4 regions of the Burkholderia sola genome follow, and region 3 is predicted to be linked to each of the others. Evidence: predicted binding sites of a transcription regulator. Region 3 holds the regulator's gene; each other region holds the start of a gene.
What was found. Region 3 encodes FliA, which starts transcription of late flagellar genes. Its sites were predicted from a motif close to CTAAAGTTTNNNNNNNNNNNGCCGNTA; they were not measured.
Positions count from the first base shown of each region.

Region 1: flgK (flagellar hook-associated protein FlgK) is a predicted target of FliA. The motif match lies at 1,198-1,224, and genes of this name have one in related genera.
Region 2: fliS (flagellar export chaperone FliS) is a predicted target of FliA. The motif match lies at 1,277-1,303, and genes of this name have one in related genera.
Region 4: flgM (flagellar biosynthesis anti-sigma factor FlgM) is a predicted target of FliA. The motif match lies at 941-967, and genes of this name have one in related genera.

Region 1 is NZ_FR989675.1:3,405,525-3,407,720, forward strand. It holds gene flgK (flagellar hook-associated protein FlgK) at 1-1,141, opposite strand, end outside; gene KR541_RS15715 (flagellar brake protein) at 1,325-2,080, opposite strand.
Region 2 is NZ_FR989675.1:3,454,655-3,456,850, forward strand. It holds partial or broken gene fliK (flagellar hook-length control protein FliK) at 1-303, opposite strand, end outside; gene KR541_RS15950 (flagellar protein FliT) at 437-769, opposite strand; gene fliS (flagellar export chaperone FliS) at 766-1,200, opposite strand; gene fliE (flagellar hook-basal body complex protein FliE) at 1,431-1,775, opposite strand; gene fliF (flagellar basal-body MS-ring/collar protein FliF) at 2,024-2,196, shown strand, end outside.
Region 3 is NZ_FR989675.1:228,668-230,863, reverse strand. It holds gene ahcY (adenosylhomocysteinase) at 1-646, opposite strand, end outside; S-adenosyl-L-homocysteine riboswitch at 679-807, opposite strand; gene KR541_RS01015 (RNA polymerase sigma factor FliA) at 920-1,654, opposite strand; gene KR541_RS01010 (nucleotide-binding protein) at 1,677-2,196, opposite strand, start outside.
Region 4 is NZ_FR989675.1:3,415,658-3,417,853, reverse strand. It holds gene KR541_RS15780 (M24 family metallopeptidase) at 1-5, shown strand, start outside; gene KR541_RS15775 (flagella synthesis protein FlgN) at 63-503, opposite strand; gene flgM (flagellar biosynthesis anti-sigma factor FlgM) at 582-911, opposite strand; gene flgA (flagellar basal body P-ring formation chaperone FlgA) at 1,029-2,196, opposite strand, start outside.

The DNA.
Region 1 (2,196 bases), 3.2 Mb from region 3:
TCGCGCGGTCGGTCAGCGTGTAGTTCGTGCCGTCGTACGACAGCGTGTAGTCGCTCGTCGTCGGCTGCGACGCATTGGCGAACGACACGGACAGCGACGCGTTGCCGGTGTTGCCCTGATTCGAATAGACGGTCGGGTTCGTCACCGTGAACAGGTTGCCGCCCGGCTTGCCCGCCAGATCGACGCCGAGCGCGTTCTGCGCGTTGACCTGCGCGGCGAAGCTGGTCGCGAGCGCGCCGAGCTGCGCCTGGGCCGGGTCGAGCGTCTGACGGCGGAACGCGAGCAGGCCGCCGAGCGTGCCGCCCGACAGCGACGCATCCGGCAGCGCCTGGTTCGGCCCCTGCGGATTCGCGCCGGCGATGCCCTGCGACACGACGGTCAGCTCGCTCGGATCGGACGACGACGTGACGGTCGCAAGCTGGTAGCTCTTGTCGGCGACGACGAGCGGCTGGCCGCCCGCGAGGAATACGCTGTAGCCGCTGTCGTTGCGCACGACCTGCACGCCGGCGAGGCTCGACAGGTTCGACACCGCGAGGTCGCGCTGGTCCATCAGCTGGTTCGGCGGCTGCCCCTGGCTGCTCGCCGCCGAGATCTGCTGGTTCAGCTGCGCGATCTGCGCGGTGTACGTGTTGATCTGCGACACGGTGCTGGTGAGCTGCGTGTTCACGCTCTGGCGCAACGCGTCGTATTGCTGGCCCGCCGCCTTCAGCTGGTCGCCGAGAATCTGCGCGTTGCTGATCGCGGTCTGCCGCACCGACGGATCGGACGCATTGTTCGCGACGTTCTGCAGCCCGGTGAAATAGCTCGTGATCGCGGTCGAGATGCCGGCCGTCGGGCTGCCGACGTAGTTGTTCAGCTGGGCGACGAGCGAATACCACGTCGACAGCGCGCCGCCCTGCGACTGCGCACCGTTCAGCTGGTCGCTCAGGTACTGGCTGTACTGCCGTTGCACGGTGACGGTGTTCACGCCCTGCGGCAGGTAGCCGCTGCTGGTGTACTGCCCGCTCGCCTCGGCATAGACGGGGCGTTCGACCGAATAGCCGGGCGTCGCGGCGTTGCTGATGTTCTGGCCGGTCGTCGTGAGGCCCCAGAGCGCGGCATTCAGGCCGCTGACGCCGAGGTTCATGAGTGTGTTGGACATGCGCGATCCTGATGAGCCGGCCGCGCTGCGGCCGCCGGGTTGCGTGACTCCCGGTATAACGGCCGCGGATTGAAAAAATTGAGGAAAAAATGCACGCCCGACGCACGGGCGTGCGTCGCCGCTGGAAGCGCCCGGCGCAAGGCGCCGGCGGCGCTGCGCGGGCGGCCCGTGGGGGCCTGCGCGTCAGGCCCGCGCGAGCGAGCGGCGCTTCATTTCGAGCTGCGTGATCAGCCGCTGCAGCGTGTTCTCCGCGCTGCCCGGCAGCGACATGTAGCGAAAGCCGAGCTGGTAGCGCCGCGACCCGTTCGGCATCTGCGTCGAGCGCTGCGACACCAGTTGCAGGTCGAGCGACAGCTTGCCGTGGCCGGTCAGCTCGAGCTCGACGTCCGGCAGCAGCGTGCCGACCTCGAGCGCCTCGACGCGCTCGTCGGCCGTGCGCAGCCCCACGCCGCCGAGCGACAGGTTGTGCACCTCGAACAGGAAGCTTTCGCCGTCCGGCAGCTTGCCGCGGCACAGGAACGGATCGACGATCGGCGCGTCGACGCGGAAATATTCGCGGCGCTGGATGCACACCAGCACGTCGGGGAAATCGGCGACGAACGCGGGCAGCCCCTCGTAGCGCGTCTCGCGCGGCGTGCCCGTGGTGAATTCGACGCGCACGCCCTCCGGCGCGGCCGCGAACGTGCAGTGCGACGCGCCGAGGATGCCGGCGTTCTGCTCGGACAGCGCGCCCCAGTCGAACGTGAACGTCCGCTCGCCGACGTCGACCTCGAGCAGACGCGTGACGAGCTGGCCACCCGGGTACTGGACGGTCAGGAAATCGCCGCGGTTCACCAGGTTGCGCAGCTGCACGCCGATTTCCAGCGGATTGCGGCGGGCATAGTCGGGCCCGGAGTGGCCTGCATCCAGGCTGGGGTCCGTCGACGTTTCGATATTCATGGCTAGCCGGTCTTTCTTGTCATGGGCGCCCGGGGCAACCGGTGCGCAATAAAACCGGGCCAGAACGGGGGCCCGGTCGCAGGTCTCTCACACTTAGCGGCAGTGCTGACCGAAAG
Region 2 (2,196 bases), 3.2 Mb from region 3:
ATCGGTGAGCAGCACGGCCGGATCGGCGAGCAGCGGCAGCCGGCCGACGATCGCCGGCGTCGCATCGCCGCCCGAGCGCGAGATCGCGTCGAGCACGCGTCCGACATCGGACAGCGCGGTCTGCGTGGAAGCCGGCGGCGCGGCGGGCGGGCTGCCGGCCGGCGGCGAGGACGACGCGCCGGCGCCCGGCGTGCCGACCTGCGCGGTCGCGCCGCCGCCGGCGGACGCCGCGACGGTGCCGGTCAGCAGGCTGTCGAGGCGGCTCGCCAGCAGCGCGGCCGCAACGGAGTCGATACCGGTCATGATCGGGGCCTGCTCAGCTCAGCCAACGGGTTGCGAATCCGCGCGCGGCACGCCGGCGCCGCCCACGGGAACAGCGCGCGCCGCGTGCGGCGCCGGGTCCGGGCGCCTCGCGCCGGTCGCCCGGCGCACGGCCCTACCCGCGCGCGCGATAAAGATCGGTCAATACCTGGGTCGAGCGCCGCGCCTCGAACAGCGCGGACAGCCGCGCGACGTCCGGGCTCGCGAGATCGCGGATCGCGGCGTCGTCGGCCAGGATGCGGCGGATCAGGTCGAGCTTGCGGCCGAGATCCGATTCGTCGAGCACGACGGCCGGATCGGCCTGCTTCAACCCGTCGACGAGTTGCATGAATTCGGCCTGCAACTCCGGCAACGCGTTCCAGTCGGCGCCGCGCGCGGCGCACAGCATCCGGCCCGACACGGCGGCGAGCGCCTCGTAACGCGCGAAGTATTCGGCCTTGTGATTCATCGTGATGCTTCCGCTACCTGTTGCGCGGCCATCCGCGCGACTTCCGGGGCGATGCCCGTCCATGCTTCCTCGAGCGTCGCGAGCAAGCCGTCGACCTCGATCAGCATCGCGTCGCTCGCCTGCGCGTTCGCTTCCAGCAGGCGCCGGCCGATATAGGTGTACAGCGCATTGAGCCGTTCGGCGATCTCGCCGCCCGCGTCGCGGTTCAGCGACGCCTGCAGGCCGCTCTCGACGATCCGGATCGCCTTGCCGATCGCTTCGCCGCGCCCGGCGACGTTGTCCTGCTGCAAATGCATGCGCGCCAGCGCGATCGCCTGCCGCGCGCCCTGGTACAGCATCGCGATCAGCCGGTGCGGGGAAGCGCCCATCACCCCGGTCTCGACGCCGACACGCGCGTACGCACTGGCTCCAGCGTGTCCTGGGGAAAACATGCGCTTCTCCTTGTTATTTGCGTTGGCTGGTCGGGAGCCGCCGCCGTGCGTCGCACGGTGCGGCCTTCACCGCAGTTATCGGAAGGGATTTGAAAAGCTTTAGGTGCGCGGGGGCCGCCGATGCCGGCTCGCCGGCCCCGTTCCGCAAGCCTGGAGCCATTCCTGGATGCCCGCCGCCGGTTAGCCGTCCCCGAATGCCCGCCCGCGGATGCCCATCGCCTGATGGCCCCTCACACCGCCATCTGCATGATGTCGTTGTAAGCGCTCACTAGCTTGTTGCGGACCTGGAGCCCGAACTGGAAGCCGATGTTGGCTTTCTGCATGTCGACCATCACGTCGTTCAGCGAGATGTTCGGCGCGCCGACCTCGAACGCCTTCGCCTCGCCGAGCGCGTGCTGCTGGTCGCCGCTGATCTTGTCGAGCGACGCCTTCATCGCGCTCGCGAACGTGCCGGCCGTCGCCGCGCCCGAGCCGGCCAGCGCCGCCGTCGGGCTCGCGACGCCGCCGGACGCCTGCGCGGCCATCGACTGCATCTGTTGCAACACCGAACCGATTCCGCTGACGTTCGCAGTCATGCTGCCCCCAAACCTAGAGAAGAGACCCGGACGCACCGGGCGACCCGCCGGCGCCGCACGACGCGCACCATGCCGGATCGCGAAAAAGGATAGCAGCGCGGCGCGCGTCAAAGCCGCGAAAGTACGGGGGAAACCCCGCTCTTTTCGGTCGATCGGAGTGCGCCGCGGGTCACGATAATCGCATCGTGTCATTGTCCGCCCGCTCGTCCGAGCGAGCTCAGTCGTCCCGCTCCGGAGAAACTCGACGCATGGATTCGCAGGCCAACTCGCTGATCAACCCAGACGCCCGCGCGGGCCTCAGCCCGGCGCCAGGCGCCGCCGCGGCCGCCGCGTTGCCGGGCGCGGGCGGCGCAGGCGCGGACTTCGGGCTGGGCGGCTTCGCCGAACGCATCCCCGGCATCTCGCGGATGAAGGGCAACCC
Region 3 (2,196 bases):
GCAGGCGGCCGTCCTTTTCCATCTGGTAGAGACGGTGCACGCCGGTCGTGGTTTCTTCGGTCACGCCCTTGATGTGCGCGAGGCGCTTCGAGTACCAGTTCGCGTCGACGTCGAGGTGCGCCGCGATCGACTTGTACAGCGCGACTTCTTCCTCGTTGGTCGGCTTCGCGATCACCGAACGGTCCTTCTCGGCCTTCGCGCCGAGGATCAGCAGCAGCGTTGCGTCGCCGCCGTCGTCCAGGATCATGTTCGCGAATTCGCCGTTCGGCCATTCGAAGATGCGGTGCGAGAACTCCCAGTATTCGTCGAGCGACTCGCCCTTGAACGCGAACACCGGCGTGCCGGCTTCGACGATCGCGGCCGCCGCGTGATCCTGCGTCGAGAAGATGTTGCACGACGCCCAGCGGACGTCCGCGCCGAGCGCCTTCAGCGTCTCGATCAGCACGCCCGTCTGGATCGTCATGTGCAGGGAACCGGCGATGCGCGCGCCCTTCAGCGGCTGCTGCGCCTTGTATTCGTCGCGGATCTGCACGAGGCCCGGCATTTCGGTCTCGGCGATGTTCAGTTCCTTGCGGCCCCAGCCGGCCAGCGCCATGTCGGCGACGACGTAATCGTGGGAAGCCTTGGAATCGATAATGGCGTTCATCACGCCCTCCTTTCTAAAAAGTTTCTAGATTGGTGACGTGAGCGCCGTTCAGGAAGCGGGGCCGGCGCGACGGTCGCTCGAAACGATCGCCGCACGGCTGCTTGGTGAAGCCTTCCGAGCCTGGCGGACGCTGATGGTCCGTCGCAACGCTCCTCGGAAAACGGAGGGGATTGTAGCAAATCGGCGCGCGAAATGCGCAACGACGACGCGTCGGCACGAGACGCGCGCGGCGCGGGCACGCGCGGCCGTGGCCGAAAGGGCAGGACTTCGGGGTCAGGACTCCGCGCCGACCCACGCCTGTTCGCGCAGCCGTGCGCGCAGGCGCGCGACGGCCTGGCTGTGGAGCTGGCATACGCGCGATTCGCTCACCTCGAGCACCGCGCCGATTTCGCGCAGATTCAGACCCCGTTCGTAGTACAGCGACATCAGCAGCTTCTCGCGCTCCGGCAGCCGCTCGATCGCCTCGACGAGCGCCTCGCGCAGATGCTCGTCGAGCAGCGCCGACAACGGATCGGCATGATCGACGCGATAGCGGTCGAGGAACGGCTCGTCGTCGGCCGCGCGATCGAAATCCTCGTAGTAGATGAGCTGGCTGCCGTGCAGGTCCTGCAGCATCCCCTGGTATTCGTCGAGCGGCATGTTGAGGTGCTGCGCGATCTCGGTCTCGCTCGCCGAGCGGCCGAGGTGCTGCTCGACCTGGTGCACCGCATGCTCGACCTCGCGCGACGTCTTGCGCAGGCTGCGCGGCAGCCAGTCGTTGCTGCGCAGCTCGTCGAGCATCGCGCCGCGGATGCGCTGCGTCGCGTAGGTCTCGAACTGCGCGCCCTGGTCTTCCTTGTAGCGGCCGGCCGCGTCCATCAGGCCGATCATGCCGGCCTGGATCAGATCGTCGAGATCGACGCTCGCCGGCATCTTCGCGACGAGTTGCAGTCCGAGGCGGCGCACGAGCGGCGCATATTGCGCGAGCACGTCGGCCTGGGACATCTTTCCTTGAGCGTTGTACATCATGGCTCCCTCCTTCGGGTGGCGCTCACGCGGCGTGTGCCGCGCCCGCCTCATACGACGGCTTGCCGCCGGCGTGGACCGCGCGGCCCGCGCCCGAACCGGGGCGCATCGGCCAGTACAACAGGTCGGCGGCAATCTGCCGGTAATCGCGCGCGGCAGCCGACGACGGGAACGCGTCGACTACCGCATGCATCAGTTCGCGGGCGTGCTCGACGAGCGGATCGGCGCTCACGCAGCCCGCATCGGCGATCGACACGGTCAGGTAGCGGCTCGCGACGCCCGCGAGGTTGTCGAAGGCCGTCTTCGCGTCCGCGTGGCTGGCGACCTGATTGGTCAGCACGCGGAACTGCGCGAACGCGTGCGCGAAATGCAGCCGCTTCATGCACGCATACGCCTCGGTGATCGCCTGCACGGCAACCCGCGTGACGATCAGCACGTCGTGCGCTTCGCGCGCGAGCGCCGACAGCGATCCGTCGGCGCCGAGCTGCGCGTCGACGAGGACGATGTCGGCCGGGCCGTCGATGAAGTCGCTCAGCTGCGCGTCG
Region 4 (2,196 bases), 3.2 Mb from region 3:
TGTAACGAAGGGAAGGGGACAGGCGCGGCTGCAGGGCGGCCGCGCGGTGCGACGTCGGCCGGTCAGCGCGCGAGCGCCGACACGCGTCCGTCGGGGCCGTACACGCCGGACGGCGCGGGCGCCGAGCGCAGCACCGCGAGCGCGCGCTCGTTGTAGTCCATCCGGATCCGGATCAGCATCCCGTTGTTCGCATTGGCCTGGCGCGCGCGTTCGGCGGCCTGTTGCAGCAGTTGCCAGCGGCTCGCGAGGCGCGCATCGCGCTCGGCCGCCTGGTCCATGCCTTTCTTGCCGGCCGGAAAGCCGAGCGCGGAAAGCTGCGTGTCGCGCGTGCGTTCGAGCTGCGCGAGCCGGTCGATCAGTTCGCTTTTCTTCTCGACGATGCCGGGCAGCATCTCGAGCGGCTCGGCCGTCGTCAGCGCCTTTTCCTCGTAGACGAGCAGGGACGCGAACGCCTCGATCGTCGCGTGTTCGTCGTTGACCGTGGCCAGCAGCTCTTCTCTCATCGCGTCATGCTCGTCACGCCGGTGCGTGCGGTGTCGCGCGCGCCGGCAAACCGGGTGACCCGGCCACGAGGCCGGGGCTTAGCTGCCCTGCGGGCGCTGCTGCTGCAGCAGTTCGCGGGCGGTGTTCAATACGCCGTCGGCAATCTTGTTCGCGTCGATCGTCAGCGTGCCGTCGTTCAGCGCGTCCTTGATCGACTGGACCAGACCCGTGTCGATATCGGCGTCGCCCGACGCGGATACCGAACGCAGCTGGCCGGACAGACCCGACAGGTTGACGTTCGTGTCGCTGCCGCTCGATCCTGCATCGGCTGCCTGTGCGGACGACTGGGCCGTGCCGGACGGCGCACGGGCCGCGCCGGTGCCGGTCGGCGCGAGGGGGCTCGGTTTCGGAGTGGAATCGATCTTCACGATGGGTTTCCTGTACGGTTTGACCCAGATAACGGCCGGGTCGGCCCGAACTTTAGCATCGCGAGCCCGAAATGCCCCGAATAAACAATTCTTTACATTTTTGCGGCAGATCCATCCCTACAGCGGAATTTCGACGGTGCCGGCGTCCTTGACGATCGCCGTGACGATCTGCCCGGCCGCCATCCGCACGCGTACCGACTGGCCCGGCGCCGCATTCGCGAGCACGCTGCCCTCGGCCGAAATCGTGAAGCCGGGGCCGGCCGCGACGACCCGCACCGTCTGGCCGGCCGACACCGACGCCGCGCTCTTCAGCATGTCCTGCCGCAGCGGTAGCCCGGCCGAGATGCGCGCGAGCGCGGTCGCGCCGACGGCCTGCGCGGGATCGGTGATCACCGCGAGCGGCAGCACCGTCAGGTCGCCGTCGCGCGCGACCAGGTCGGCCGCGGAGAGCGGCTCGCCGGGCGCGATCTGCCGCGCGGCGACGTAATAGGTGGCCTGCACGGCGACCTTCGCCTGCAGGTAGACGGTCCACGGCCGCTCGCCCGCGCAGCGCACGCCGACCGTCGTGCGGCCCCACAGGCGCGCGCCGGTCGGCAAGAACGGCTCGAGCGTCGTGCATGCGGCGAGCCCGCGCGGAAAGGCGGTCGTGACCGTCGCGGTGGTCTTGCCGGGCAGGCCGGCGATCTGCTGCTGCAGGAACGCGAGCGCCGCGCGCCGGATCGTTTCGGGGTCTTGCTGGCCGGGCGGCGTCGCGGGCTGGGCCGTAGCGGCGGCCGGAGCCGGGGCCGGGTTGGCGGAAGCGGCCGAGGTGCGCGCTGCCGCTGCGGCCGACGCGGCACGGGCTGCCGCGAGGCGCGCCGAAGCTGCCGATTGCGGCGCCGGCCGCGCGAAAGCCGATGCAGGCTCGGCCGTGCCGGCGACGACCGTCGCGATGGCGGCGGGGTCCGCCGCGCGCGGCGTCGTGCCGTACCCGGCGTTTGCGCGGGCGGCTGCGTAGACGGGGAGCGGCGCAGGGGCCTGCACAGCGGCCGGCGGCGGAACGCTCGTCACGACCATCTGGCCGGCCGGTTGCGCCGCGTAGCCGTCTCCGGTCGCGGCGCTCGCCGCGCCAGCCGCGCGCCGTCCGCCCGAAGCCGACGCCGAAGCGATCCCCGCATTCCCGCCGAACTGCCCGCCGCTCGCTGCATTGGCGTGCGCGAGCGCGGTTTCGGCCGTCTCGCCGCGCCCGGGAATCACGATCATCCCGTCATCGGCGTGCACGGCGGGCGCGGCGATCCACAGCGCC